Regions from separate parts of the Kitasatospora sp. NPDC059408 genome, predicted to be linked through region 1. Evidence: predicted binding sites of a transcription regulator. Region 1 holds the regulator's gene; each other region holds the start of a gene.
The links. Region 1 encodes HrcA, which represses chaperone genes, less so after heat shock. Its sites were predicted from a motif close to TTNGCACTCNGNNNNNCNGAGTGCNAA; they were not measured.

Region 2: groES (co-chaperone GroES) is a predicted target of HrcA. The motif match lies at 8,395-8,421, and genes of this name have one in related genera.
Region 3: ACFXDE_RS31120 (FmdB family zinc ribbon protein) is a predicted target of HrcA. The motif match lies at 4,560-4,586, and genes of this name have one in related genera.

What each region holds. Positions count from the first base shown of each region.
Region 1 covers NZ_JBHYWI010000065.1:24,591-34,245, forward strand. The annotation lists gene ACFXDE_RS32540 (S41 family peptidase) at 1-478, opposite strand, end outside; gene ACFXDE_RS32545 (16S rRNA (uracil(1498)-N(3))-methyltransferase) at 659-1,408, opposite strand; gene dnaJ (molecular chaperone DnaJ) at 1,536-2,678, opposite strand; gene hrcA (heat-inducible transcriptional repressor HrcA) at 2,756-3,790, opposite strand; gene htpX (zinc metalloprotease HtpX) at 4,040-4,960, shown strand; gene ACFXDE_RS32565 (hypothetical protein) at 5,005-5,589, shown strand; gene ACFXDE_RS32570 (DUF3097 domain-containing protein) at 5,614-6,447, shown strand; gene ACFXDE_RS32575 (Uma2 family endonuclease) at 6,438-6,995, opposite strand; gene hemW (radical SAM family heme chaperone HemW) at 7,036-8,265, opposite strand; gene ACFXDE_RS32585 (AMP-dependent synthetase/ligase) at 8,324-9,655, opposite strand, start outside.
Region 2 covers NZ_JBHYWI010000028.1:97,835-107,489, reverse strand. The annotation lists gene ACFXDE_RS20475 (GuaB3 family IMP dehydrogenase-related protein) at 1-480, opposite strand, end outside; gene guaB (IMP dehydrogenase) at 641-2,143, opposite strand; gene shbA (RNA polymerase sigma factor ShbA) at 2,407-3,135, opposite strand; gene ACFXDE_RS20460 (response regulator transcription factor) at 3,474-4,085, opposite strand; gene ACFXDE_RS20455 (WhiB family transcriptional regulator) at 4,645-4,971, shown strand; gene ACFXDE_RS20450 (LysR family transcriptional regulator) at 5,045-6,043, opposite strand; gene groL (chaperonin GroEL) at 6,196-7,830, opposite strand; gene groES (co-chaperone GroES) at 7,947-8,252, opposite strand; gene ACFXDE_RS20435 (methyltransferase domain-containing protein) at 8,531-9,655, shown strand, end outside.
Region 3 covers NZ_JBHYWI010000059.1:12,459-22,113, forward strand. The annotation lists gene ACFXDE_RS31105 (penicillin acylase family protein) at 1-989, opposite strand, end outside; gene ACFXDE_RS31110 (potassium/proton antiporter) at 1,342-2,826, shown strand; gene ACFXDE_RS31115 (MFS transporter) at 3,129-4,484, shown strand; gene ACFXDE_RS31120 (FmdB family zinc ribbon protein) at 4,598-4,900, shown strand; gene ACFXDE_RS31125 (hypothetical protein) at 5,149-5,421, shown strand; gene mscL (large conductance mechanosensitive channel protein MscL) at 5,452-5,871, shown strand; gene ACFXDE_RS31135 (hypothetical protein) at 5,911-6,171, opposite strand; gene ACFXDE_RS31140 (sigma-70 family RNA polymerase sigma factor) at 6,345-7,316, opposite strand; gene ACFXDE_RS31145 (phosphatase PAP2 family protein) at 7,708-8,514, shown strand; gene ACFXDE_RS31150 (carbon-nitrogen hydrolase family protein) at 8,550-9,428, shown strand; tRNA gene ACFXDE_RS31155 (tRNA-Arg) at 9,517-9,589, opposite strand.

The DNA of each region.
Region 1 (9,655 bases):
TGTTGACGGTGCCCAGCAGCACCCGGTCGCCGTCCGGCTCGAAGGCCAGCCCGCCGACCGGCCCGTACGGCAGCCGCACCGGCTCGCCGCCGTCCAGCGGCACCGCGTGCGCCCAGGTGCGGCGCAGGGTGGCCTGCCCGGCGGTGGTGGTGGCGATCGGACGGCCGTCGGCGCTCCACCCCTGCAGCTGGGTCTGGCCGCTGCCCCAGTGGGTGAGGCGCCGCGACGGGCCGCCGTCCACCGGCACGACGTGCACCTCGGGCGCGCCGTCCCGGGCGGAGGTGTAGGCGATGTGCCGCCCGTCCGGGGAGAACCGCGGGTGGTGGACGGGCAGGTGATCGGCCGTCAGCCGCCAGGCCCGGCCACCGTCCAGCGGGGCGAGCCAGACGTCGTTCTCGGCGACGAAGGTGACCAGGTCACCGTGCAGATGCGGGTGGCGCAGGTATGCGCCGACAGGGTTGCTGAGGGGTTCCGTCACGCCGCCAGCGTAGGCACGTACGCGGACGGGGCGGGCCGCTTTTACCCGACTCCACCCGGGTGAGACCGGGGCGGGATCCGGACGGAATCCGAGTGGGAACCGGGCGAAAACCGGACGGGATCCGGACGGGGACCGGGCGAAAACCGGACGGGATCCGGGCGGCCCCCGACGCAGGGGCCGTCAGGCCCAGCGCCCGGTGCGCCCGAGCAGCAGCGCCCCGGCGGCCACGCCGGCCGTCGAGGTGCGCAGCACCGACGGGCCGAGCCGGTGCGGCTTCGCACCCGCCTCGGCGAAGGCGGCCAGCTCCTCCGGGGAGACTCCGCCCTCGGGGCCGACCACCAGGACGACGTCCCCGGCGGCCGGCAGCGCGGCGGCGGCCAGCGGCTCGGAGCCCTCCTCGTGCAGCACCGCGGCGAACGCGGCGCCGGCCAGGACGGGGGTCAGCTGGCGGGTCGTCATCAGGTCCCGCACCTCGGGGAAGCGCAGCCGGCGGGACTGCTTGCCCGCCTCCCGGGCGGTGGCGCGCCACTTGGCGAGCGCCTTGGCGCCGCGCTCGCCCTTCCACTGGGTGATGCAGCGCGAGGCGGCCCACGGGATCACGACGTCCACGCCGACCTCGGTCATGGTCTCCACGGCCAGCTCGCCGCGGTCGCCCTTGGGCAGCGCCTGGACGACGACGATCCGCGGCGCCGGCTCCGGCTCGCGGCGCACGGCGGCCACCGTGACGTCGATCGCGTCCTTGCCGAGCACCTCGGCGACCGTCCCGTCCACGCCGAGCCCCAGCCCGTCGGCCAGGGTGACCGCCTCGCCCGCCGTCAGCCGCTTCACCGCGGCCGCGTGGCGCCCCTCCGGCCCGTCCAGCCGCACCACGGCCCCGGGCGCGGCGGCGGCGATCCGCTCGGTCTCTACGACGAACACGGGGGCGGTCATGAGGGGGAACCTTTCCGGGGTGGGACCTGCGGCCCGGGCCGGCAACCACGGCCAGGGCCCGCGACCAGGGGGGACGGAACGCGAAAGGGGTGCCGGGGCGAGGACCCCGGCACCCCTCCGCGGACGGCTAGCGGCCGTTGAACGCGTCCTTCAGACGCGAGAACAGGCCCTGCTGGCCCGGCGCGAACTGGCCGGACGGGCGCTCCTCGCCGCGCAGCACCGCGAGACGGCGCAGCAGCTCCTCCTGCTCGGCGTCGAGCTTGGTGGGCGTCTGCACCTCGACGTGCACTATCAGGTCGCCCCGGCCGCCCCCGCGCAGGTGGGTGATGCCGCGGCCGTGCAGCGGGATCGACTGGCCGGACTGGGTGCCGGGCCGGATGTCGACCTCCTCCAACCCGTCCAGGGTCTGCAGCGGCACCTGGGTGCCGAGCGAGGCGGCCGTCATCGGGATGGTGACGGTGCAGTGCAGGTCGTCCCCGCGCCGCTGGAAGACGGTGTGCGTGGTCTCGGCGATCTCGACGTACAGGTCGCCGGCCGGGCCGCCGCCGGGGCCGACCTCGCCCTCGCCGGCCAGCTGGATCCGGGTGCCGTTGTCGACACCGGCCGGGATCTTGACGGTCAGGGTGCGGCGGGCGCGGACCCGGCCGTCGCCGGCGCACTCCGGGCACGGGGTCGGCACGACGGTGCCGAAGCCCTGGCACTGCGGGCAGGGGCGGGAGGTCATGACCTGGCCCAGGAAGGACCGGGTGACCTGGGAGACCTCGCCCTTGCCGCGACACATGTCACAGGTCTGCGCGGAGGTGCCGGGCGCGGCGCCCTCCCCGCTGCACGTGGTGCAGGTGACGGCCGTGTCGACCTGGAGCTCCTTGGTGGTGCCGAACGCGGCCTCCTCCAGGGTGATCTCCAGCCGGATCATGGCGTCCTGCCCGCGGCGGGTGCGCGAGCGCGGGCCCCGCTGGCCGGCCGCGGCGCCGAAGAAGGCGTCCATGATGTCGGAGAAGCCGAAACCGGCCGCGCCGGCGCCGAAGCCGCCCGCGCCACCGCCGCCGCCCGGCGAGAGCGGGTCGCCGCCGAGGTCGTAGACCTGCCGCTTCTGCGGGTCGGAGAGCACCTCGTAGGCGGCGTTGATCTCCTTGAACCGCTCCTGCGTCTTCGGGTCCGGGTTGACGTCCGGGTGCAGTTCGCGTGCCAGGCGCCGGAACGCCTTCTTGATCTCGTCCTGCCCCGCATCCCGTCGGACGCCGAGTACCGCGTAGTAGTCCGTGGCCACCTAATGCTCCGCTTGTTCCGCCTGTAGTAGTGCTGCGACAGGGCACCACCGCTGGTCTGTCCAGCGGTGGCTGATTGCTACGACTCGGCCAGGATCTGACCCACGTACCGCGCCACCGCTCGCACCGCCCCCATTGTGCCCGGATAGTCCATCCGGGTCGGACCGATCACACCCAGTTTGGCCACGCTCTCGTCGCCCGAACCGTAGCCGACGGACACCACCGAGGTGGAATTCAGCCCCTCGTAGGCGTTCTCCCGGCCGATCCGGACCGTCATCGCCGCGTCCGTGGTCTCACCCAGGAGGCGGAGCAGGACGACCTGCTCCTCCAGGGCCTCCAGGACCGGCTGGATGGTGAGCGGGAAGTCGTGGCCGAAGCGGGTCAGGTTGGCCGTGCCGGCCAGCATGATCCGCTCCTCGTTCTGCTCGGCGAGCGCCTCGAACAACGTCGCCAGGACCGTGGTGACGGTCGGCCGGTCGACCTGTTCGAACATCGCGGGCAGCTCCTCCAGCGCCGCCGGGACGTCCGGCAGGCGCTGGCCGACGGCCCGCGCGTTGATCCGGGCCCGCAGGTCCGACAAGGCCGTCTCGCCGACGGTGCCCGGGCAGTCCACCATCCGCTGCTCGACCCGGCCGGTGTTGGTGATCAGGACCAGCATCACCTTGGCCGGGGCGAGCGCGACGAGTTCGATGTGCCGCACGGTGGAGCGGCTCAGCGAGGGGTACTGCACGACGGCGACCTGCCGGGTGAGCTGGGCGAGCAGCCGCACGGTGCGTGCGACGGTGTCGTCCAGGTCGACCGCGCCCTCCAGGAAGTGCCGGATCGCGCGCCGCTCGGGCGCGCTCATCGGCTTGACCTCGGCGAGCCGGTCGACGAACAGCCGGTACCCCTTGTCGGTGGGGATGCGCCCGGCGCTGGTGTGCGGCTGGTGGATGTACCCCTCCTCCTCCAGCGCCGCCATGTCGTTGCGGACGGTGGCCGGGGAGACCCCGAGGTTGTGCCGCTCCACCAGGGCCTTCGAGCCGACCGGCTCCTCGGTGCCCACGTAGTCCTGGACGATCGCGCGCAGCACGGCGAGCTTGCGGTCGTCGAGCTGGCGGACCTCACCGGCCATGGGGCACGCACCTCCGTCTTCGCACGTTGTCCGTTGTGACGTATCGAGCTGATGCGGGCCTGGAAGGCCCGGGTTTGGCACTCTGAGCGCACGAGTGCCAGAACCCTACCTGCCAGTGTACGGCCCGGGTCCGACGGCAGGAACGGCGCAGCGGGGGTGATCCTGCCCGCAGTTCCCGGCGCGGGGGTGGTGCCCCGCGGCCGTCCGGGTGGCAGCATCGATAGCGGACGGCGAACGGAGGAGCAAGCGATGTCGAGCTCGGCCCAGCACACCCGATTCGCGCCCGACCGCGGCCTGACCGGCCGGATGGTCGGGACCATGTTCGTGATCGGGCTGTTGTACGTCGGATTCACCGGCCTGCTGATCGTGCTGCTGCGCGGCGCCTGGCCCCTGATCGTGCTGATCTCCGGCGGGCTGTTCGTGGCCCAGTTCTGGTTCAGCGACAAGATCACCGAACGGGCCATGGGCGCCCGCCCGGTGTCCCCCGAGCAGTACCCGCAGCTGCACGGCACCGTCGACCGGCTCTGCGCGCTCGCCGACATGCCCAAGCCCAGGGTGGCGGTCGCCGACAGCGACATGCCGAACGCCTTCGCCACCGGCCGCAACCCGCAGAACGCCGTCGTGTGCGTCACCACCGGCCTGCTGCGCCGGCTGGAGCCCGAGGAGCTGGAGGGCGTCCTCGCGCACGAGCTCTCGCACGTCGCCCACCGGGACGTCGCCGTGATGACGATCGCCGGGTTCCTCGGCGTCCTCGCCGGGGCGATGACCAGGATCGCCATGTACGGCGGGTTCATCGGCGGCGGGCGCAACAACAACGACCAGAACGCGGCGATCGCGGCGCTGGTCATCCCGCTGGTGTCGATCGTCGTCTACGCGATCAGCTTCCTGCTCACACGGCTGCTGTCGCGCTACCGCGAGCTCGCCGCCGACCGCGCCGCCGCCCAGCTCACCGGCCGGCCCAGCGCGCTCGCGTCGGCGCTCACCAAGGTCACCGGGCAGATCGCCGCGATCCCGTCCAAGGACCTGCGCCAGGCCCAGCCCTACAACGCCTTCTACTTCGCCCCGGCGCTGAGCGCCAAGGAGACGGCCTCCCAGCTGCTCTCCACCCACCCGACGCTGGAGAAGCGGCTGGAGCAGCTGGCGAAGATCTCCGCCCAGCTGGGCCGCTGAGCCCCGCCGACCCGCCGACCCGCCGACCGCCTGAAGGGACCGCCGTGGGAATCCTGGACGCCCTGTTCGGCCGCACCAAGCCCGTCAAGCCCGACCTCGACCAGCTGTTCGGCGTCCCCTCGGCCGCGCTCACCCTGGAGGCCGGCGCCGGGTTCCTGCCCACCGGGCTCGGCTCGGTGTGCTTCGCGGCCGTCGAGGGCGCCGCGTTCGTCCAGGTCGAGCAACAGGTGCGGGCGCTGCTCGACGCCGACACCGAGCGCGGCGGCGTCCCGGTGGAGGCCTCCAAGGACGGCTACGGCTACTCGTGGCTGCTCGCCCGGCACACCGCGGAGGAACTGCCGGAGCTGGTGAACGACCTGCACGCGGTCAACAGCGAGCTGGAGGCGAACGGCTTCGGGCCGCAGCTGCTCTGCTCGCTGGTGGGCTTCCGGAACGGGGAGGGGCAGTCGCTGGCGCTGGTCTACCTGTACAAGCGCGGCACGTTCTACCCGTTCGCGCCGATGCCCGGCGGCGGGGAGCGGCGCAACAGCCCGCTGGAGCTGCAGATCAACGCGATGCTGGCGAACGACCTGCGGCTGGAGAAGGACCTCGGCCGCTGGTTCCCGGTGTGGGGCGCGCCCGGGCTCTGACGGTCCGTCCGTAGACTCGCCGGCATGCGCAGCCGCCAGTACGGACCCGACCTGACCCCGCCGTGGAAGAAGCAGGCACCCGCCCCGGAGGTGCCCGCCGAGCGGGACCTGGTGGTCGAGGAGGCGGCGACCGGCTTCTGCGGGGCGGTGGTGCGCTGCGAGAAGACGGCGGAGGGGTTCACCGTCACCCTGGAGGACCGTTTCGGCAAGCACCGGGTGTTCCCGATGGTGCCGCGCGGCTTCCTGCTGGAGGGCAGGGTCGTCACCCTGGTCCGCCCGTCCGGCCCGGCCCCCGTCCGCGCCCCGGCCCGCACCGCCTCCGGTTCGGTCGCCGTCCCCGGCGCCCGCGCCCGGGTGGCGCGCGAGTCCCGCATCTACGTCGAGGGCCGGCACGACGCCGAACTGGTCGAGCGGGTCTGGGGCGACGACCTGCGGATCGAGGGCGTCGTGGTCGAGTACCTGGAGGGCGTGGACGACCTGCCCGCGATCGTCGCCGACTTCGCCCCGGGCCCCGGCCGCCGCCTCGGCGTCCTGGTCGACCACCTGCTGCCGGGCACCAAGGAGCACCGCATCGCCGCCCGGGTCACCGGCGAGGACGTGCTGGTCGTCGGCCACCCCTACATCGACATCTGGCAGGCGGTGAAGCCGTCTTCGGTCGGCATCCCGGCCTGGCCGACGGTCCCCCGTGGCGAGGTGTGGAAGGAGGGCGTCTGCCGCCGCCTGGGCTGGCCCGTCGACACCCCGGCGGCGTGGAAGCACATCCTGTCGAAGGTGAACTCCTACAAGGACCTGGAGCCCGAACTCCTGGGCAGGGTGGAAGAGTTGATCGACTTCGCGACCCTCCCGGGTCAGGCGTAGGTCTGGAACTCCGAGGTGTCCAGCGTGACGCCCAGCAGATCCACCGGAATGGGCTCGCCGAACTTGGTGGTCCGCTCGGACACGTAGTCCGGCAGACCCGAGGCGCTCGCCCGGGTGGGTTCGGTGAGCAGCACGCAGACGGCCTTGATCGGGTCGACGATCAGGTAGACGGGGATCATGCCCTCGGCGTAGAGCTCCCGCTTGGTCCGGTAGTCGCGCAGCACGCTGGTCTTCGACACCACCTCAAGCACCAGCGTGAGGAGAGGCGCAGGAACCAGGCGACCAGGGCCTTCGACGGCGTCTCGCTCGTAGACGACCAAGTCGGGCTGAGGTTCGCTCGTGAGCCCAGGGAGGTCAATATCCTGCGTGACCGAGCGATGCCATCGCGCCCGGGGAATCTGGTCCTGGATCGACTCAACAATCCAGTTGTGGACCCGATCAGGTCCGGCCATCATCACGATTTCCCCCCTGATGAGCTCGGCCTTGAAACCCTCCGGGACCTCAAGGTTCTCGAAGATCCCTATCACCCGGTCATCGATGGCGGTCATCCCACACTCCTTCTGACGGCTGATACCACGTTAACGACATTCAGTCGACGAGGTCACGCACGACCGCGTCGGCCAGGAGACGGCCCTGGAGGGTGAGGGTGGCGCGGCCCCCGGCGTAGGTGTCGGGGGCGAGGAGGCCGCTCGCGAGGGCCTCGGCGGCCGCCTTGCGGGCCGTGTCGGTGAGGAGCGTGAGCGGGATGCCCTCGGCGAGGCGCAGTTCGAGGAGGATGCGCTCGACGCGGCGGTCCTCGTCCGTCAGCACCTCGCGGGCCAGGGCGGGGGTGCGGCCCTCGGCCAGCGCCCGGGCGTAGGCGGCGGGGTGCTTGGCGTTCCACCAGCGGACGCCGCCGACGTGGCTGTGGGCACCGGGGCCGGCGCCCCACCAGTCGGCGCCGGTCCAGTACAGCTCGTTGTGGCGGCAGCGGCCCTCGGGGGTGGTGGCCCAGTTGGAGACCTCGTACCAGTGGTAGCCGGCGGCGGCGAGCGCCCGCTCGGCGATCAGGTAGCGGTCGGCGTGGACGTCGTCGTCGATCATCGGGAGCTCGCCGCGCTTGACGCGGGCGGCGAGGCGGGTGCCTTCCTCGACGATCAGCGAGTAGGCGGACACGTGGTCGGGCCCGGCGCCGATGGCGGCGTCCAGGGAGGCCCGCCAGTCGTCGTCGGACTCGCCGGGGGTGCCGTAGATGAGGTCGAGGTTGACGTGCTCGAAGCCGGCCGCGCGGGCCTCGGCCACGCAGGCCTCGGGGCGGCCCGGGGTGTGGTGGCGGTCGAGCAGCTGCAGCACGTGCGGGCGGGCGCTCTGCATGCCGAAGGAGATCCGGTTGTAGCCGCCCTCGCGCAGTTCGGCGAGGTACGCCGGGCCGACGGACTCCGGGTTGGCCTCGGTGGTCACCTCGGCACCGTCGGCGAGCCCGAACTCGTCGCGGATCGCGGCGAGCATCCGCACCAGGTCGCGGGCGGGCAGCAGCGTCGGGGTGCCGCCGCCGAGGAAGACCGTCTCCACCGGGAGGTCCGCGTCGCCCAGGACGCGACGGGCGAGCCGGATCTCCGCGATCACGTTGTCGGCGTACGTCTCCTGCGAGGCGACCGCGCCCGAGGAGCGGAGCTCGGTGGCGGTGTACGTGTTGAAGTCGCAGTAGCCGCAGCGGCTGGCGCAGTACGGCACGTGCAGGTAGAAGCCGAACGGCCGGGTGCCGAGCCCGTCGAGGGCGTGCGCGGGCAGGGAACCGTCGGACGGCACCGGATCGCCGTCGGGGAGTGCGGAGGGCATGACCCCATTGTCCCGTACGGCCGGGGCGAACCCGCGGGCCGTACGGGACGGGGGCGGCTCAGGCCTCGTTGGCCCCCGCGTACATCGCGGTCACGGCGTCCGCGTAGGTCCGCTCGACCACCGGGCGCTTGATCTTCAGGCTCGGGGTGAGCTCGCCGTGCTCGATGTCGAGGTCGCGCGGCAGCAGGTGGAACTTCTTGATCGTCTGCCAGCGCTGGAGGTCGCCGTTGAGCTTCTTCACGAAGCCCTCGATCAGCTCGTGGACCTGCGGGTCGGCGGTCACCTCGGCGTAGGACTTGCCGGCCAGGCCGTGCTCGGCGGCCCACGGCATGATCACGGCCTCGTCCAGGCCGATCAGCGCGGTGCAGAAGTTGCGGCCGTTGCCGATCACCAGGATGTTGCTGACGAACGGGCACACCGCCTTGAACTTGCCCTCGACCTCGCTCGGCGCGACGTACTTGCCGCCGGAGGTCTTGAACAGGTCCTTCTTGCGGTCGGTGATCCGCAGGAAGCCGTCGGCGGTGAGCTCGCCGATGTCCTCGGTGTGGAACCAGCCGTCCGGCTCCAGCACCTCGGCGGTCTTCTCCGGCAGGTTGTGGTAGCCGCGCATGACGCCCGGGCCGCGCAGCAGGATCTCGCCGTCCTCGGCGATCCGCACCTCGGTGCCCGGCAGCGCGCGGCCGACCGTGCCGATCCGCACGTCCTCCTTGCGGTTGACGCAGGAGCCGGCGCTGGTCTCGCTCAGACCGTAGCCCTCCAGGATCGGCACGCCGGCGCCGAGGAAGAAGTAGCCGATCTCGGGGGCCAGCGCCGCGCTGCCGGAGACCGCGCCGCGCAGGCGCCCGCCGAAGGCGGCGCGGATCTTCGCGTACACCAGCTTGTCGGCGACCGTGTGCTGCGCCCGCAGGGCGAACGGCGCGCCGTCCACCCCGGTGGCGATCCGGTTCTCCTGGACGACCCGGGCGTACTCGCGGGCCACCCCGGCGGCCCAGCGGAAGATCTTGTACTTCGCGCCGCCCTCGGCCCGGGCCCGCCCGGCGATGCCGTTGTAGACCTTCTCGAAGATGCGCGGCGCGGACGCCATGACGGTCGGCCGGATGGCCGGCAGGTTGTGGATGATCCGGTCGACCCGGCCGTCCACCGCCATCACGTGGCCGGTGGCGATCTGGCCCGAGATCAGCGTCTTGCCGAACACGTGCGACAGCGGCAGCCACATGAACTGGACGTCGTCCGGGCCGAGCAGCCCGCTCGCCTCCTGGGCACGCGCCTCGTACGCCCAGCAGTCGTGCACCAGGCGCACGCCCTTGGGGCGGCCGGTGGTGCCCGAGGTGTAGATCAGGGTGGCCAGCTGCTCCTTGTCGAGCGCGGCGACGGCCTTCTCGACGGCGTC
Region 2 (9,655 bases), on a different contig from region 1:
GACGAAGACGTCGACGCCGGCGTCCACGACGGCCTTGGAGAACTCGGCGGTGCGCTGCGGCGAGAGCGCGGCGGCGGTGACCACGCCGGACTCGCGGACCTCCTGGATCCGCTGCTTGATCAGCTCGGCGCGGATCGGCGCGGCGTAGATCTCCTGGAGGCGGCGGGTGGCGACGGCCTCGTCGGTGATCGAGGCGATCTCGTCGAGCAGCGGCTGCGGGTCCTCGTAGCGGGTCCACAGGCCTTCCAGGTTCAGCACGCCCAGGCCGCCGAGGCGGCCGATGGCGATGGCCTGCTGCGGCGAGACCACGCTGTCCATCGGGGCGGCCAGGAACGGCAGCTCGAAGCGGTAGGCGTCGATCTGCCAGGCGATCGAGACCTCCTTCGGGTCCCGGGTACGGCGGCTGGGGACGACGGCGATGTCGTCGAAGGCGTACGCCCGGCGGCCGCGCTTGCCTCGCCCGATCTCGATCTCGGTCACTTCGAGCCCTTCTGCTGTGTTGCTCATGCCCGCCGGGTCACCCCGGCCGCCCCCAGTATCCCGCACGGACCGTGCGCACGCCCCGACGGCCCGGCCCGCGGACACGCGCGAGGGGCCCGCCGCTGCGGACGGCGACGGGCCCCTCGGGGAGTGCGGACGATCAGCGCGACGAGTAGTTCGGCGCCTCGACGGTCATCTGGATGTCGTGCGGGTGGCTCTCCTTGAGACCCGCCGAGGTGATCCGCACGAAGCGGCCCTTGCTCTCCATCTCGGAGATGGTGGCGGCCCCGACGTACCCCATGGTCTGGCGCAGACCGCCGACCAGCTGGAACAGCACCGCGGACAGCGGGCCGCGGTAGGGCACCTGGCCCTCGATGCCCTCGGCGATGAGCTTCTCGTCGGAGCTGACGTCGGCCTGGAAGTAGCGGTCCTTGGAGAAGGACTTCGCCTGGCCGCGGGACTGCATGGCGCCCAGCGAGCCCATGCCGCGGTAGGACTTGTACTGCTTGCCGTTGATGAACAGCAGCTCGCCCGGGGACTCCTCGCAGCCGGCCAGCAGCGAGCCGAGCATGACGGTGTCGGCACCGGCGGCCAGCGCCTTGCCGATGTCGCCGGAGTACTGCAGGCCGCCGTCGCCGATGACCGGCACGCCGGCCGCCTGGCAGGCCTGGGCGGCCTCGTAGATCGCGGTGATCTGCGGGACGCCGATGCCGGCGACCACCCGGGTGGTGCAGATCGAACCCGGGCCGACGCCGACCTTGACGCCGTCCACGCCGGCGTCGATCAGCGCCTGGGCGCCGTCGCGGGTGGCGACGTTGCCGCCGACCACGTCGACCTTGACGGCCGACTTGATCTTCTCGATCCAGGCCAGCGCGTTGTGGCTGTGGCCGTGCGAGGTGTCCACGACCAGGAAGTCCACACCGGCCGCGACCAGGGCCTGGGCCCGGTCGAACGCCTCGGCGCTGGCGCCCACGGCGGCACCGACCAGCAGACGGCCCTCGGCGTCCTTGGCGGCGTTCGGGTACTTCTCGGCCTTGACGAAGTCCTTGACGGTGATCAGGCCCTTGATCCGGCCCTCGTCGTCGACCAGCGGCAGCTTCTCGATCTTGTGCCGGCGCAGCAGCGCCATCGCGTCCTCGCCCGAGATGCCGACCTTGCCGGTGATCAGCGGCATCGGGGTCATGATCTCGCGGACCTGACGGCTGCGGTCCGACTCGAAGGCCATGTCGCGGTTGGTGACGATGCCGAGCAGCTTGCCCGCCTCGTCCGCGACCGGCACGCCGGAGATGCGGAACTTGGCGCACAGCGCGTCGGCCTCGGCCAGGGTGGTCAGCGGGCCGACCGTGATCGGGTCGGTGACCATGCCGGACTCCGAGCGCTTCACCAGGTCGACCTGGTTGGCCTGGTCCTCGACCGACAGGTTCCGGTGCAGGACGCCGACGCCGCCCTGGCGGGCCATCGCGATCGCCATCCGGGCCTCGGTGACCTTGTCCATGGCGGCGGAGAGCATCGGGAGGTTCACGCGCACGTTCCGGGAGACCCGCGAGGAGGTGTCGACCTGGTTCGGCAGCACCTCGGAGGCCCCGGGCAGCAGCAGGACGTCATCGAACGTGAGCCCGAGCATGGCGAACTTCTCGGGTACGCCTGCGGCGTTGTAAGACATTTCGGGGGTACCTTCCGTGGCCGGCCGTTTGATCCGCACACGCCCTGAGGGTGGGGACGCGTTCATCGCTCACTCGCGCAGACCGCCGAAAGCCGGGTGGGCTTTGGAGGATCCTCCAGGGGAACCCCGTTCGCACCCGTGAAACTTTGGCAACCTGCCCAGGCGCCGATACCCCATGGTACTGGCACCGGGATTGTGGTCCTCGTGTGCCCTTGACAACACCCTCCGCCCATGAGCCATTCCGGCCGCTCCCGGCGGCAGCGTCAGGAGGACTCCTCCGCGAGCGCCCGCAGCCGGCTCAGGGCACGGTGCTGCGCCACCCGGACGGCCCCCGCCGACATCCCCAGCACCTCGCCGGTCTCCTCCGCGGACAGCCCGGCGGCCACCCGCAGCAACACCAGCTCGCGCTGACGGGCCGGCAGGTTGGAGAGCAGCTCCTTCGCCCAGGCCGCATCACTGCTCAGCAGCGCCTGCTCCTCCGGACCGAGCGCCTCGTCCGGCACCTCCGGAAGGTCGTCCTGCGGCACCACGGTCGAGGCGGGCCCGCGCATCGCGGCCCGCTGCAGATCGGCGATCTTGTGCGCGGCGATGCCGTAGACGAAGGCCTCGAACGGCCGCCCCTGGTCCTTGTACCGGGGCAGGGCGCACAGCACGGCGACGCACACCTCCTGCGCGATGTCGTCCACGTGGTGCCTGGCCCCGCCGGGCAGCCGGACCAGCCGGCCGCGGCAGTACCGCAGCGCCAGCGGGTGGACGTACGCGAGCAGCGCGTCGATGGCCGGGCCCTCGCCGCGGACGGCGGCCGCGACCAGCTCGCCCACCAGCGGCGACCCGCCGCCGCCGAGCACGGGCGGACGACCGGGGCCGGCGCCACCGCCGGACACCCCACCCGGCGGGCCGGAATCGGCGTACGACGGATCGCCACCCGGGCCGGAGGGCTCGGCCTCCACCGGGTCCGCCTGGCCGGCCGCACCGGCGACGTCGTCACGCATCGGTCCATGGTGCCTGGTCGAACGGGAAAACGCGGCACCGCGTCCGGAGTTGTGCACCGGAACGTTATGCGGTGCGGCACCGCGCGGCGTGCCGCCGGGCACCACCGGCCCCTCCTGCACCGTGCCGCCTCCCGCCCCGCCGCCGTCGGTGGTCCCGTCCGCCGCGCCGTCCGCCGAGTGTCCTGCGGCTGCGTGGTTCGCCGCAGTGCCTGTCCGCTGGTCCCCGAGGTGCTCCACCACTCCATGGTGCAACCTCGGGACCGTAACGTCACACGTCCGTGCGGCACCCGTCCCCGGAAACACCGGCGGCGCGCCGCAGCCGGCGGCGCCGCCTGTGGTCAGCGGACCAGGCCCCAGCGGAAACCCAGCGCCACCGCGTGGGCCCGGTCCGAGGCCCCGAGCTTCTTGAACAGGCGCCGGGCGTGGGTCTTGACGGTGTCCTCGGAGAGGAACAGCTCGCGGCCGATCTCGGCGTTGCTGCGGCCGTGGCTCATGCCCTCCAGCACCTGGATCTCACGCGCCGTCAGCGTCGGCGCCGCGCCCATGTCGGGGCTGCGCAGCCGGCGCGGGGCGAGCCGCCAGGTCGGGTCGGCGAGGGCCTGGGTGACGGTGGCCCGCAGCTCGGCACGCGAGGCGTCCTTGTGCAGGTACCCGCGGGCGCCGGCGGCGACCGCGAGGGCGACGCCGTCGAGGTCCTCGGCGACGGTGAGCATGATGATGCGCGCGCCCGGGTCGGCGGACAGCAGCCGCCGGACCGTCTCGACCCCGCCGAGGCCGGGCATCCGGACGTCCATCAGCACGAGATCGGAGCGGTCGGCCACCCAGCGGCGGAGGACCTCCTCCCCGTTCGTCGCGGTGGTGACCCGGTCCACACCGGGTACGGTCGCGACGGCGCGGCGAAGCGCCTCGCGGGCGAGCGGGGAATCGTCGCAAACGAGAACGGAAGTCATGACCGTCGTCCTCCGCAGCTGATCCGCGTCACGTTGAGCCTCCTGGCTGGTACGAACCTCTCCGACACGGCCGATCGGCGACAGAGTCCGTGCTGATCGCCTCAACTTCCCCGCGATCGTTCCCGACGTCCGGCGCCCGCTAACCGCCTCCGCACTTCCAACGACCGTCACTCGAATGAGTTACGGCCTTCGGGGCCATCTCCACCACTGTACGTGGCCAACCCATTACCGATCAGCCGCATCGCGGTGCACACGCCGCACTTTTGTGCAGCTCGCGCGCGGTCGGCGTGCGACCCGCACACCGGTGCGGGGCTCCGTGCGCCCCTCGGACCACCCGATTGCCACGTCCGCGCCTGCGGAAGTCCATGCCCACTTCGCCCGTTTTTATAGCTTTCGTATGGTCATTGACTGTTGTGCCACTCTGTGGGTGACTTGTCCATGGAGTTGCCTTAAGTCATATTTCCAGGTGTCCACACCAGTGCATCGACGCCCCGCCACGCCCGCAGCGAGCTCCGCTGGGGCCGGCCCGCGGCCGACGAGCCTCTGAAGGGAATGAGCCATGGCAGATTTCTCCCGCCTCCCCGGTCCCAACGCGGACCTCTGGGACTGGCAGCTCTCCGCAGCCTGCCGTGGCGTGGACAGCTCGCTCTTCTTCCACCCCGAAGGCGAACGCGGGGCCGCGCGGAGCTCGCGCGAGGCCAGCGCCAAGGAGGTCTGCACGCGCTGCCCCGTGATCGCCGAGTGCGCGGCGCACGCGCTGGCGGTCCGCGAGCCGTACGGCGTCTGGGGCGGGATGACCGAGGACGAGCGCGAGGAACTGCTCGGGCGCTCGCGGCATCGGCTGGTGGAGGTCCCACTGGTCGCGCCGACGGTCGCCCAGCGCTAGCGCCACGCCGAGGCCGCGCCGTGAAGAAACGTTTCTTCGCGGCGCTCCAAGCCCCCCGGCCGGTGACCCTGCGTCAGCGGGCCCCGGCGGCCCCCGCGAGCCGCTCCAGCATCAGCGCCACGGCCGGCACCTCGGCCAGGTCCGGCAGGGTCAGCGCGACCACCTGCCGCACCGCCGGCGCCCCCGAGGCGGTCCGCACCGGCGCCGTCGACACCCCGTCAGGCCGCACCGACTCCAGCGCCAGCCGCGGCAGCACCGCCACCCCAAGCCCGGCCGCCACCAGGCCGACCACCGCCGGGTAGTCGTCCGTCGCGAAGTCGATCCGGGGCTCGAACCCCGCACCGGCGCACAGCTCCACCAGGTGCCCGCGGCACTGCGGGCAGCCGGCGATCCACTGCTCCCCCGCCAGCTCGGCCAGCTCCACCGCGCCGCCGCGCCCCGCCAGCGGGTGCGCGGCCGGCAGCAGGCCCACCAGCGGGTCGTCCAGCAGCGGCGTGACCACCAGGTCGGACCAGTCGGTGCCGGCGCTCAGCTGCTGCGCCTCCAGGTTCGCCTCGGCCCGCGCCTCGCGCGGCGTGCCGTGCGCGGGCACCGCGAGGGCGGTGGCGCCCTCGGACTGCGGGTAGCGGAAGGCCAGCGCGATCTCGCACTCGCCGCCGCGCAGCATCGCCAGCGACTCCGGCGGCTCCGCCTCGACCAGCGACACGCGCACCCCCGGATGGCTGTCCCGCAGGCGGGCGACGGCGGGCGGCACCAGGGTGGAACTCGCGGTCGGGAAGGACACCAGCCGCACCCGCCCGGCGCGCAGCCCGGCGATGGCCGCGACCTCCTCCTCGGCCGCCGACAGCCCGGCCAGGATCCCGGTGGCGTGCTTGAGGAGCACCCGTCCGGCCTCGCTCAGCTGCATGCCCCGGCCCGAACGGACCACCAGCGGGGTGTCCACGGACTTCTCCAGGGCCTTCATCTGCTGGCTGATGGCGGGCTGGGTACAGCCCAGCTCGCGCGCGGCGGCGGAGAAGGAGCCGGTGCGGGCGACGGCACGCAGGACGCGCAGGTGGCGGGCCTCGATCATGCCTCAGTTATAAGGCAATCTTTGCCGAACGCAAAATTTCACTGATAGTTGAGTCTTCAAGCGGACTCGCGGACCCCCGGGCCCGAACGCCGGAGGCCCGGCCCGCCTCCCAGGATGGGGGCGGACCGGGCCTCCGGTCCACTTCAGGAGCGTCAGTGCGAGTGGCCGTGACCGCCGTGCGAGTGGCCGTGACCGGCGTCGGCGGCCTCCTCCTTCTTCTCCACCACGAGGGTCTCGGTGGTGAGCAGCAGGGAGGCGATCGAGGCGGCGTTCTCCAGGGCGGAGCGGGTGACCTTGACCGGGTCGATGACGCCGGCCTTCACCAGGTCGCCGTACTCGCCGGTGGCGGCGTTGTAGCCCTGGCCGGCCTCCAGCTCGGCGACCTTGGAGGTGATGACGTAGCCCTCCAGGCCGGCGTTCTGGGCGATCCAGCGCAGCGGCTCGTGCAGCGCCTTGCGGACCACGGCGACACCGGTGGCCTCGTCACCCGACAGGCCCAGGCCGCCGTCCAGCACCTTGGCGGCGTGGACCAGGGAGGCGCCACCGCCGGCGACGATGCCCTCCTCGACCGCGGCGCGGGTCGCCGAGATGGCGTCCTCCAGGCGGTGCTTGCGCTCCTTCAGCTCCACCTCGGTGGCGGCGCCGACCTTGATGACACAGACGCCGCCGGCCAGCTTGGCCAGGCGCTCCTGCAGCTTCTCGCGGTCCCAGTCGGAGTCGGTGCCGGCGATCTCGCCCTTGATCTGGGCGACGCGGCCGGCCACGGCCTCGGCGTCGCCGGCGCCCTCGACGATGGTGGTCTCGTCCTTGGTGATGGTCACGCGGCGGGCGCTGCCCAGCACGTCCAGACCGGCCTGGTCGAGCTTGAGGCCGACCTCCTCGGAGATCACGGTGCCGCCGGTCAGGGTGGCCAGGTCGCCGAGGATCGCCTTGCGGCGGTCGCCGAAGCCCGGGGCCTTGACGGCGACGGCGTTGAAGATGCCGCGGATCTTGTTCAGCACCAGGGTCGACAGCGCCTCGCCGTCGACGTCCTCGGCGATGATCAGCAGCGGCTTCGAGGCACCGCCCTGCAGGATCTTCTCCAGCAGCGGCAGGAGCTCCTGGATCGAGGAGATCTTGCCCTGGTGGATCAGGATGTACGGGTCCTCCAGGACCGCCTCCTGCCGCTCCGCGTCGGTGACGAAGTACGGCGACAGGTAGCCCTTGTCGAACTGCATGCCCTCGGTGAACTCGAGCTCGACGCCGAAGGTGTTCGACTCCTCGACGGTGATGACACCGTCCTTGCCGACCTTGTCGATCGCCTCGGCGATCAGCTCGCCGACCTGGGTGTCCTGGGCGGAGAGGGACGCGACGGCGGCGACGTCGTCCTTGCCCTCGATCTCGCGGGCCACCGAGAGCAGGTGCTCGGAGACGGCGGCGACGGCCTTGTCGATGCCCTTCTTCAGGGCGGCCGGGCCGGCACCGGCGGCGACGTTGCGCAGACCCTCGTTGACCAGGGCCTGGGCCAGCACGGTGGCGGTGGTGGTGCCGTCGCCCGCGACGTCGTTGGTCTTGGTGGCGACCTCCTTGACGAGCTGAGCGCCAAGGTTCTCGTACGGGTCGTCCAGCTCGACCTCACGGGCGATGGTGACACCGTCGTTGGTGATGGTCGGGGCGCCGAACTTCTTGTCGATGACGACGTTGCGGCCCTTGGGGCCGATGGTCACCTTGACGGTGTCGGCCAGCTTGTTGACACCGCGCTCCAGCGAGCGGCGGGCGTCCTCGTCGAACTGCAGGATCTTCGCCATGTTCCCTATTCCCTCGGGGCTGCGGCCGGCCCACCGGCCGCCGAACTACGTGAACCAACAACCACGCCCCGGGCCCCTGTCACTTGGGACACGGATCCGGGGCGGGTCGGAACGACTTACTTCTCGATGATGGCGAGAACGTCGCGGGCGGAGAGGACGAGGTACTCCTCGCCCTGGTACTTCACCTCGGTGCCGCCGTACTTCGAGTACAGGACGATGTCACCGACGGCGACGTCGAGCGGCAGACGCTGGCCGTCCTCGAAGCGGCCCGGGCCGACGGCCAGGACGACACCCTCCTGGGGCTTCTCCTTGGCGGTGTCCGGGATAACCAGGCCGGAGGCCGTGGTGGTCTCGGCGTCGAGCGGCTGGACCACGATGCGGTCCTCGAGCGGCTTGATGGCAACCTTGCTGCTGGTGGTCACGTCCGAGCTCCCCTTCGGAGATTACGGGGTTTTCTAACGGGTAAGGGGCGAACCTGCGCACCTGCCGTCGCGGGGGTCAGGCACGCGTCTTCGCGTTAGCACTCCCCAGGTGGAGAGTGCCAAGGACGACCATAGGCCCGTGTTAGCACTCAGTCAACCAGAGTGCCAACGACGCGCCCCGCCGTCCCGGCCCGCGGACGCGCGGCCGCCGTCCCGCGCGGCCCTGCACGACCGCCCGGGACCGGCCACCACACCGCCCGACCGGCGAGAATGGCCCCGTGGACACCGAGAACCTCCAGCCGCTGCTGACCCCCGAGGGACAGGACCTGCTCGCCGCGCTGCGCGAGTTCACGCCCGAGGAGGAGCTCGCGCTGGCCACCCGGCTGCGGCGCGAGCACCCGGCCGACCTGGTGTCGGCGGCGTTCGGGCAGGCGCGGCTGCGCCAGCGCGCCCGCGCGAAGTTCGGGGCGGACGCCGACCTGATGTACTTCACGCCCAACGGCGTCGAGCAGTCCACCCGGCGCAGCGTCGCCGAGTGGCGCGCGCAGCGCTTCGCCGGGCTCGGGGTGCGGCGGCTGGCCGACCTGTGCTGCGGGATCGGCGGGGACGTCCTGGCGCTGGCCCGGGCCGGGATCGAGGTGCTGGCCGTCGACCGGGACCCGGCCGCCTGCGCGGCCACCGCCGCCAACGCCGCCGCGCTGGGCCTCGCCGACCTGGTCGAGGTGCGCTGCGCGGACGTCGCCGACGTGGACGTCACCGGCTACGACGCGGTGTTCACCGACCCGGCGCGACGGACGGCGCGCGGCCGGGTGTTCGACCCGGAGGCGTACGCCCCGCCGCTCTCGTGGGCCGTCGAGGCCGGCCGCCGGACCCCGATCGGCGCGCTGAAGGTCGCGCCGGGCATCCCGCACGAGGCCGTCCCCGAGGACGCCGAGGCCGAGTGGGTCTCCGACCACGGGGACGTGAAGGAGGCGGTGCTCTGGTTCGGCACGAAGGCCGCCCACCCGCACCGCGCGACGCTCCTGCCGCACGCCGCGAGCCTCACCGGCGGCGATCTGCCCGACCCGGCGGCCGGGCCGGTCGGCCGGTACCTGTACGAGCCGGACGGCGCCGTGATCCGCGCCCACCTGGTGGCCGAGGTGGCCGAGCAGGTGGGCGGACGGCTGATCGACCCGAAGATCGCCTACCTGACCTCGGACGAGCTGGTCCCGACGCCGTACGCGCACGCCTTCGAGCTGACCGACGTGCTGCCCTTCCACATCAAGAAGCTGAAGGCCCTGCTGCGCGAGCGCGGGGTCGGCACGGTGGTGATCAAGAAGCGCGGGATGGCGATCACCCCGGAGGAGCTGCGCCGCCAGCTCAAGCCCTCCGGGCCGAACTCCGTCACGGTGATCCTCAGCCGC
Region 3 (9,655 bases), on a different contig from region 1:
TACCAGACCGAGGGCAGGCCGGGGCCGAGGTGCGGGTCGTTGGCCATCAGCGGCTGGCCGGTCGTGGTGTGCGAGCCGGCCACCACCCAGGAGTTGGAACCGATGCCCTGGCCCGGACGGCCGAGCAGCTGCGGCATCGCGTCGACCCGGTCGGTGAGGCCCTGCAGGAGCGCCTTGGTGGTGGCCGCGCCCTGCGCGGTGGGGACCGCGGGGTTGCCGGCGCCCGGCGCGGTGGAGCCGTCGGCCGGGCGGTAGGTGTCGCCCGAGACCGTGCCGGTCTTCACGATCGTGCCGTTGCGGGCGTACGGGTAGTCCGGGTACAGCTCGGCGATCTTGTCCGGGGTGAAGTCCTGGGACAGCAGCGAGCGGTCGATCTCCTCCTGGAGGTTCCCGGAGAGGTTCCAGGCCATCGCCTTGAGCCAGGCCACCGAGTCGACCGGGCTCCACTGCTCGGGCTTGTAGCCGCTGTTGACGGCGCCGAGCATCGCGTACTCCAGCGAGGCCTTCTCCCCGCCCGGGTGCTCGGCCAGCCAGGCGTTGACGCCGTCCGAGTACGCCTGGAGGTACTTCTTGGTCTCCGGCGAGAGCTTGGTGTCGAACTCCTTCTGCGCCACCTGGCGCCAGCCCATGGTGCGGATGAAGGAGTCGGTGTCGACCTGGGAGTCGCCGAACATCTCGGAGAGGCGGCCGGCGGTGATGTGCCGGCGGACGTCCATCTCCCAGAAGCGGTCCTGCGCCTGGACGTAGCCCTGGGCGCGGTAGAGGTCCTCGGAGGTGTCGGCGTAGATCTGCGGGATGCCGTTGGCGTCGCGCTTGACGTCGACCGGCGCGCTCAGGCCCGCGATCTTCACGGTGCCGTCGACCGTCGGGAAGGACGCGCGGACCGCGGCGACCCCCCGGTAACCGCCGTAGCCGACGCCGGCCACCAGCAGCACGACCAGCACGATCACGATCAGACGGGCGCGCCGGAACTTCTTGGAGCGGGGCATCTGGGTCCTTGCGGTCCTCGACTTCGGGGCGGGCGGGCGTGTCCAGGGCCTGCGGCCGTGACAGGGCACCACATTAGGCCGAGTCCATGGGACGGCGTGCACGGGGACGGCCCGGAACGGGGCCTGTGTGAGGAGCCCAACTAAAGATATGGCAAAATGTTAGAATGAGTAACGATCCGCAAGAGGAGTATTGACGGCTTCTTAACGGGTCCGCGGCTCACCCCGGTACCACCAGCACTACCCGCATCACCTGCATCACCGAGAGACTCCAGCACCACCAGCACCACCGAGAGACACCAGCACCACCGAGAGACACCCCGCCCGCCCCCATGCCTGCACGAGGTGCCCCTGCGTGAACGTCGACCACCTGAACCAGCTGCTTCTCGAGTTCTCCGTGATCCTCCTGGTCGCGGTGGTCGCCGTGCGGATATCGACCCGATCAGGGCTACCCAGCCTCCTCATCTACCTCGGGATCGGCGTCGCCCTCGGCCAGAACGGCATCGGCGTCACCTTCAACAACGCCGAGCTCACCCAGGTGATCGGCTACGCGGCCCTCGTGGTGATCCTCGCCGAGGGCGGTCTGAAGACCAGCTGGAGAGAGGTCAAGCCGGTGATGCCGGCGGCCACCGTGCTCGCCACCGTCGGCGTCGGGGTGAGCGTGTTCGTCACCGCCGCCGGCGCGCACTGGCTGGTCGGCCTGGACTGGCGCACCTCGATGCTGCTCGGCGCGATCGTCTCCTCCACCGACGCCGCGGCCGTCTTCTCCGTCCTGCGGATGGTCCCGCTGCCGCACCGGCTCACCGGCCTGCTGGAGGCCGAGTCCGGCTTCAACGACGCGCCCGTCGTCATCCTGGTCGTCGCCTTCGCCACCACCGGCGAGCTGGACTCCTGGTACGTCCTGCTCGGCACGATCGCCGCCGAGCTCGCGATCGGCGCGGTGATCGGCCTCGCGGTCGGCAAGCTCGGCGCGTTCGGGATCAAGCACGTCGCCCTGCCGTCCTCCGGCCTCTACCCGATCGCCGTCATGGCGCTGACCGTGCTCGCCTACGCGGGCGGCGCGCTGCTGCACGGCTCCGGCTTCCTCGCCGTCTACATCAGCGCCGTGATCCTCGGCAACGCCAAGCTGCCGCACGGCCCGGCGGTGCGCGGCTTCGCGGACGGCCTGGCCTGGATCGGGCAGATCGGGATGTTCGTCCTGCTCGGCCTGCTGTGCACGCCCGAGACGATGGGCGACGCGGTGATCCCGGCGCTCGTCATCGGCGGGGTGCTGGTCTTCCTCGCGCGGCCGCTGTCGGTGGTGCTCACCCTGACGCCGTTCCGGGTGCCCGGCAAGGAGCAGGCCCTGCTGAGCTGGGCCGGGCTGCGCGGGGCGGTGCCCATCGTGCTCGCCACCATCCCGGTGGTCTCGGGTGCGCACAAGGCCGAGGACGTCTTCAACATCGTCTTCATCCTGGTCGTCGTCTTCACCCTGCTCCAGGGCCCGACCCTGCCCTGGGTGGCCAGGCAGCTGAAGATCGGCGAGGGCGCGATGGGCCAGGACCTCGACATCGAGTCCGCGCCGCTGGAGAAGCTGCACGGCCACCTGCTGTCCGTCGCGCTCTCCCCCGAGTCCCGGATGTCCGGCGTGGAGGTCGGCGAGCTGCGGCTGCCCAAGGGGGCGGCGGTCACCCTGGTCGTCCGGGAGGGGAGCTCCTTCGTGCCGGACCGGGCGACGGTGCTGCGCGGCGGCGACGAGCTGCTAGTCGTCACGACGGACGAGGTCGGCGAGGCGGCGGAGAAGCGGCTGCGGGCCGTGGACAAGGGCGGCAAGCTCGCGGGGTGGCTGTACGGGAAGTGAGCCGTACAGTGGTGGCGTACCGGGCCTTTCGGGGCCTGGAAGCCCGTTCCGGCTTGGATCCGTTGGGGCCTAGCGCTATCTACGCGCGTAACTGTATGGTGGAAGAACACCGCTTTTTGACCAACCCAGCATCTGCCTGATGCAGAGTTGGCGCGACCGCTCGGCGGCTGCGGCCCGGCTCTCGGCAACCACGCCGGAGCGGCCCGGTATCTACCCCGGTCGACGCACGAGAGGACGACTCTCGGCGCCGTCGGGGCCACCCCATGCCCTTGCCGCGCTACCAGGCAGCAGGAAGGACGACCGTGACGGCCCGCCGAACGGTCGACGACGCCACGGACACCCCCACCGCCCCGGACGCCGCACCCGCGCGCGTCGGGTACGGCGCGCTGCTGCGCACCCCGGGTGCCTGGACGTTCCTGGCACCCGCGTTCGTCGCGCGGCTGCCCTACGCCATGCTCGGCATGGGCATCCTGATGCTCGTCACGGGCACCGGCGGCTCGTGGGGCACGGCCGGCACCGTCACGGCGGTCGCCGCCGTCGCCCAGGCCCTGATCGGCCCGCAGACCGGCCGGCTCGCCGACCGGTACGGGCAGGCCACCGTCCTCGTCCCGACCGTCTTCGTGCACGCCGCCTCGGTCGCCGCGCTGATCGTCCTCGCGAACGGCCACGCGCCGGCCTGGAGCCTGTGCCTGGCCGCCGTCCCGGCCGGGGCCAGCGTGCCGCAGATCGGCGCGATGGTCCGCGCCCGCTGGGTGGCCAAGCTCGGCGCCGAGGGCGCCTCCGCCTCCTCCGCCGCCAAGGTCGGCACCGCGTTCGCGTTCGAGTCCGTCACGGACGAGCTCACCTTCGTCGTCGGCCCGATCCTGGCCGCCAAGATCGCCACCTCGGTCAGCCCCTCCGCGAGCCTGATCACGGAGGCCGCGCTCACCTTCGTCGGCGGCCTGGCCTTCGCCGCCCAGCGCCGCACCGCGCCGGCCCGGATCGTGCCGCGGCCCGGGGCGCAGCGCGTCTCCGCGCTCGCCTCGCCCGGCGTCCGGCTGCTGGCCGGCGTCATCCTCGGCGTCGGTGCCGTGTTCGGCGGCATGCAGGTCTCGGTCAACGCCTTCGCCGACTCGGTCGGGCAGCACGCCGCGGCCGGCACCGTGTACGGCATCTTCGCCGGCGGCTCGATGGTGGCCGGCGTGCTCTACGGCGTGATCGCCTGGCGGCGCGCGGTGCAGCAGCGCATGATCACCAGCTACGCCCTGCTGGTGCTGGGCTGCTCGACGCTGTGGGCGATGCCCAACCTGGTCACCCTCTCGATCGCCGGACTGGTCTGCGGCCTGGCCATCGCGCCGACCCTGATCAGCGGCTACACCCTGGTCGAGACGCTGGTCGCGGACGGCGCCAAGACCGAGGCCTTCACCTGGCTGACCGGCGCCATCGGCCTCGGCCTGGCGGTCGGCTCGATGGTGGCCGGGGGGCTGATCGACAGCCACGGGCCGTCGGCCGGGTTCCTGGTGCCGGCCGTCGGCGCCGGACTGGGCCTGGCCGCGCTGGTCTCGATGCGGCACCTGCTGGCGCCGTCGGGCGGGGCGAGCACGGTGGTCGCCGGATCCGGCGCCGGCACCGTCCCGGCCGCGGCCGAGCCGCAGCTGGTGGGCGCCGCCAAGGGCTGACGGCGGCCCGACCGGGCCCATGTCACACCGGAGTCGCTGGACTCATCCAGCGGAATACCGCATCATTGACCATCGTTAGCACTCATCAGGCGCGAGTGCCAGGAGGAAGACAAGTGCCCACGTACCAGTACCAGTGCACCGAGTGCGGCAACGGCCTGGAGGCGGTGCAGAAGTTCACCGACGACGCGCTGACCACCTGCCCCGACTGCCAGGGGAAGCTGCGCAAGGTCTTCTCGGCCGTGGGCGTGGTCTTCAAGGGCTCGGGCTTCTACCGGACCGACAGCCGCTCCTCGTCGAGCAGCTCGGTGAGCTCCTCGACGTCGGGCTCGTCGACGACGTCCTCGTCGTCCGGGTCGTCCTCGACCCCGGCGTCGTCCACCTCGGGCTCGTCCTCCCCGGCTCCGGCCGCCGGCTGACCCCAGCACACACCGGAAGGCCCGCTGCCCCGCTTCACGCGGTGGCGGCGGGCCTTCCGCCGTTCTCGGGGCAGCTCCCTCATCGCCGGGCTCGTCAACGTTGACGGGCCCGGGCAGCTCGCACGGGTGTACGGAATCGTCCACAGGGCCAGGGTTTTCCACAGGCTGCGGATAACGTCTTCCGGCTTTCGCGGCGGACGCTCATCGTGGGGTCAGCAGAGACCGACCGACCCCGGAGGTGGTTCCCGATGAACGCCCTCAGCCACGCCGTCCCGCTGCCCGCACCCACCGTTCCGCCCCGGCGGGCCGTGCCGAGCTTCCGGCCGATCCGGCGCGGGGCCGGCGGGCGGCACCGCTGGTGGCGCGCCGTCCGGCGGCGGGCCGGGGTGCCGGCGCTGGTGCTGCTCGCGGTGGCCGCGGCGCTCGCGTTCGGGCCCGCACGGGCCGGGCTGCCACCGCCGTCCGGTGGCGCGCTGGGCCAGGCGGGTTGTCAATCCTGGGCTTCGGATGATCACCCGTAACCGGCCGACGACTCCGTCGTTCGAGGCGGCATGAAGGGCTTCAAGGAATTCCTGCTGCGTGGAAATGTCGTCGAGCTCGCCGTCGCCGTCGTCATCGGCGCGGCCTTCACCAACATCGTCAACGCCTTCGTCAAGGGCGTCATCAACCCGATCGTCGGTGTCTTCGGGACGAAGGACCTCGCGTCCTACAGTTCCTGCCTCAAGGGGCCCTGCGAGGTGGCCCCCACCGGCGAGGTCGTGTCCGGGATCCTCATCCTCTGGGGCTCGGTGCTCAGCGCCGTGCTCCAGTTCCTGATCACCGCCGCCGTCGTCTACTTCGTCCTGATCATTCCCATGAACCGCATGGCCGCCCGGCGCAAATCCCTCGCCGAGGAGGTGGCGGAGGCCGAGGCCAAGGAGGTCCAGCTGCTCACCGAGATCCGCGACGCACTGGTCGCCCCGCTGCGCTGAGCGCGGCCCGTCCCGTCCTGCCCTCGTCCCTCGTCCCGCTCAGTCCCCGTGGTGCGGCGGGCGCTGGCTCAGGTACCAGTCCAGCCCCCGCCCGCTCCCGGCCCCGGCCCCGGGGCGGTCGCCCCAGCCGGAGTCGGTGTCGTCCCGGGACTGCCGGTCCAGCGGGTCCCCGAAGACGAGGCGCGCCTTCGCCCGCGCCTGTTCCTTCGCCTCGCGCTCCCGCGCGGCCTGCTCCGGCTGATCCGGCGCCTCCTGCTCCTGCGCCCGGCCACTTGCCTGGCCCTGTCCCTGCTCGCTCACCCTGTTCACCCCGCTGCTCGACCCGGTCGTCCTGCCCCTCCAGCCTAAGAGCCCGAGACGGACCGCGGGCCCGGGTGCGGAGCGCTCCGCACCCGGGCCCGGTCCAGGGCTCGGTCCCCGCTCCCCGATCCCCTCACGTCCCTTTCCCCGTACGCCCTAACTCCCCTTGCGCCTTACGCCGCCTCGAAGCCGGCGTGGTCGGCGATCTTCTTCAGCTCGGCCAGCGCGTGCTTCTCGATCTGCCGGATCCGCTCCCGGGTGAGGCCGTGCTGCTTGCCCACCTCGGTGAGGGTGCGCTCGCGGCCGTCCTCCATCCCGTAGCGGGAGCGGATGATCGAGGCCGTGCGGTCGTCCAGCCGTCCGATCAGGTCGTCCAGCTCCTCGCGGCGGAGCATGACCATCACGGCGTCCTCGGGGGACGTCGCCCCGGTGTCCTCGACCAGGTCGCCGAACTGGGTCTCGCCCTCGTCGTCGACCGACATGTTCAGGCTGACCGGGTCGCGCGCCCAGTCCAGCACGTCCTTGATCCGGGCCTCGGTGGTGTCCAGCTCGGCCGCGATCTCGGCCGGCTCGGCCTCGCGGCCCAACTCCTTGGACTTCTCGCGCTGCACCCGCCGGATCCGCCCCAGCTCCTCGACCAGGTGCACGGGCAGCCGGATGGTGCGGGACTGGTCGGCGATCGAGCGGGTGATCGCCTGCCGGATCCACCAGGTCGCGTAGGTGGAGAACTTGAAACCCTTGGCGTAGTCGAACTTCTCGACGGCCCGCACGAGGCCCGCGTTGCCCTCCTGGATGAGGTCCAGCAGCGGGAGGCCGCTGCGCGGGTACCGGCGGGCGACCGCCACCACGAGCCGGAGGTTGGAGCGGATGAAGACGTCCTTGGCGCGCTCGGCGTCGTCGGCTATCGCCTCCAGCTCCTCGCGCGTGGCGCCCTCGGGGAGCCCGCCCTCCTCCAGCAGGTGCTGGGCGTACACACCGGCCTCGATCCGCAGCGAGAGCTCGACCTCCTCGGCGGCATCGAGCAGGGGCGTCCTGGCGATCTCGTCGAGGTACATGCCGACCAGGTCACGGTCGGCCTCAAGGTTGGTCGGGCGGGCCGCGCGAGTCCGGTCGGCCCTGTCGCGAACGACGGCACGGGTGGCCATGCTTGCTCCCTTTGCTGGTGTTGCCGAGGAATGCCTGCCTGCCCCGAGAGGGCAAGAATGCGGGCCCCGGGGGGCTCACACGTAACGATCCAACGAACAGATTCCGGACAACATTCCCAAGTTACTCAGATTCTTCCCCGCGATGCAGTATCCTGCCGGTTTTCACCCCGGTTCTGAACGCAGGGTGACCGGCCGGGCGCGTCGGGTGCGCGCGGCGCGACCATTTCGGAGCGGATATCCGGAGAACCCCCCGGGCGCCCCGCCCGTTCCCGCACACCCCACTCTCCACCCGCTCCCGCACCCCTGCGCACGCAGATCCTCCGCACAAAAGATGCGGAATCGCTATCACCTGGGCGCCCGATCAGCACAGGACGCTGGGAAGGTGTCAGGCATGCACCTGACCAACAGCGCGACTGCCGCCACTGTGCGTCACCGCCGGGCCCTTCGGGGCACGGCGCTGGCGGTGGGCTGCGCCCTGCTGTTCGGCCTGCTGGCCGTCCTGGTGACCCGCCACTGGCAACCCCTCTACCGGTTCGACCACGGCTGGATCGCGGAGACGCACTCCTACGCCCGTGGGCACCGGGCCTGGACGGCCGCGGTGCAGACCCTCTCCGACATCGGCGGCACGGTCACGATGCGTGTCCTGCTGGCCATCGCGGCCTGCTGGCTCTGGCTGATCGGCGCCCGGGTGCTCGCCGGGTGGGCCGTCGCGCAGGCCCTGGTCGGGTGGGGCGCCCAGTGGGCGCTGAAGCTCGCCTTCGGCCGTCAGCGGCCGTCGTTCACCGACCCGGTCTCGCACGCGGGCGGGCCGGCCTTCCCCTCCGGGCACGCGATGGCCTCCGCGATCACCTGCGCGGTGCTGGTCGGGCTGTTCTGGCCCCGGGCCGGACGCTCCGGGCGGATCGCCGCCTGCGCGGTGGCGACCGCGGCCGTACTGACCGTCGGCTGGACCAGGATCGCGCTCGGCGTGCACTGGCCGAGCGACGTGCTGGGCGGCTGGCTGGCGGCCGGCTTCGTGCTGGGCGCCGTCACCGCGGCGGTCGAGCTCTGGTGCCCGGGCGCCCTGGCCCGCGACATCCGGCGGGTCAACTGGCGGACCAGGCCCAGGGTTCAGCGCGTCATCGCGCCCTCCTTCCGGCCCGCCCGCGGCGACCGTCCGGCCGACGGCGCCGATCACCCCGACGGGGCCGCACTCTGACCGCCGTCCAGGGCCACGGCACTAGCGTGGCGGGCATGTCCCGTACCCAGGAAGCCCCCACCGAGTCCGCCGCCCACGCCCGTTACCCCGAGCGTCCGTTGCGGATCGCCACCGTCCAGGACCAGGCCGTCGCGGGCGACATCCCCGCCAACGCGGCCACCGCCGCCGGGCTCATCCGCGAGGCCGCCGCGGCCGGCGCCCGGCTGGTGCTGTTCGCGGAGAAGTTCCTCGCCGGCTACGAGCCCGGGCTGATCAGCGCCGATCCGCTCAAGTGCGCCGTCCAGCCCGGCGATCCGCGTCTCGCGCCGATCGCCGAGGCCTGCCGCGAGACCGGCACCGCCGCCGTGGTCGGCGCCGCCGCCCAGGACGGGCCGGACCTGCTCGTCTCCGCCTTCGTGTTCGGCCCGGACGGCACGGTCGTCACCCGCTACGACAAGCAGCACCTCTTCAAGACCGAGCAGTCCTACTACCGCCCGGGGACGGTCGGTTGCAGCCTGGAGCTCGACGGCTGGCGGCTCGGTCTCGGCATCTGCTACGACTCCGGCTTCCCCGAGCACGCCCGCTCCGCCGCGCTGGACGGCTGCCACGCCTACCTGGTCGGCGCCCTGTTCAGCACGGGCCACGGCCACCACGAGTCCCGCACCTGGTTCCCGGCCCGCGCGCTCGACAACACCCTCTACACGGTGCTCGCCAACCACATCGGCGTCACCGGCGGCTGGCACACCTGCGGCGGCAGCGCGGTCTGGGGCCCGGACGGCCGCCTGATCGCCGAGGCCGGCGAGGACCGCCGCGAGATCGTCCTCGCCGACCTCGACCCCGCCGTCCTGCGCGGCGCCCGGGAGACCGAGACCCTGCTCGCCGACCTGGCCGCCCACCCCACGCCCGCCGCCCGCGCCGGGCACGTCCTCGCCTGATCCCGCCTCAGCCGCGGGAGCCGCACGAGCGGCCCGGGAACGCCGAGAGGCCCCCGACCACACGGGTCGGGGGCCTCTCGCTGCTACGTGCCCCAGGCAGGATTCGAACCTGCGACACCGGCTTTAGGAGAGCCGTGCTCTATCCCCTGAGCTACTGAGGCGGGCCGTGTGGTCACAAGGCCGTCCACAGCGTACCGGATCAGGGGTGGGGGCGGTGGCGGTGGCGG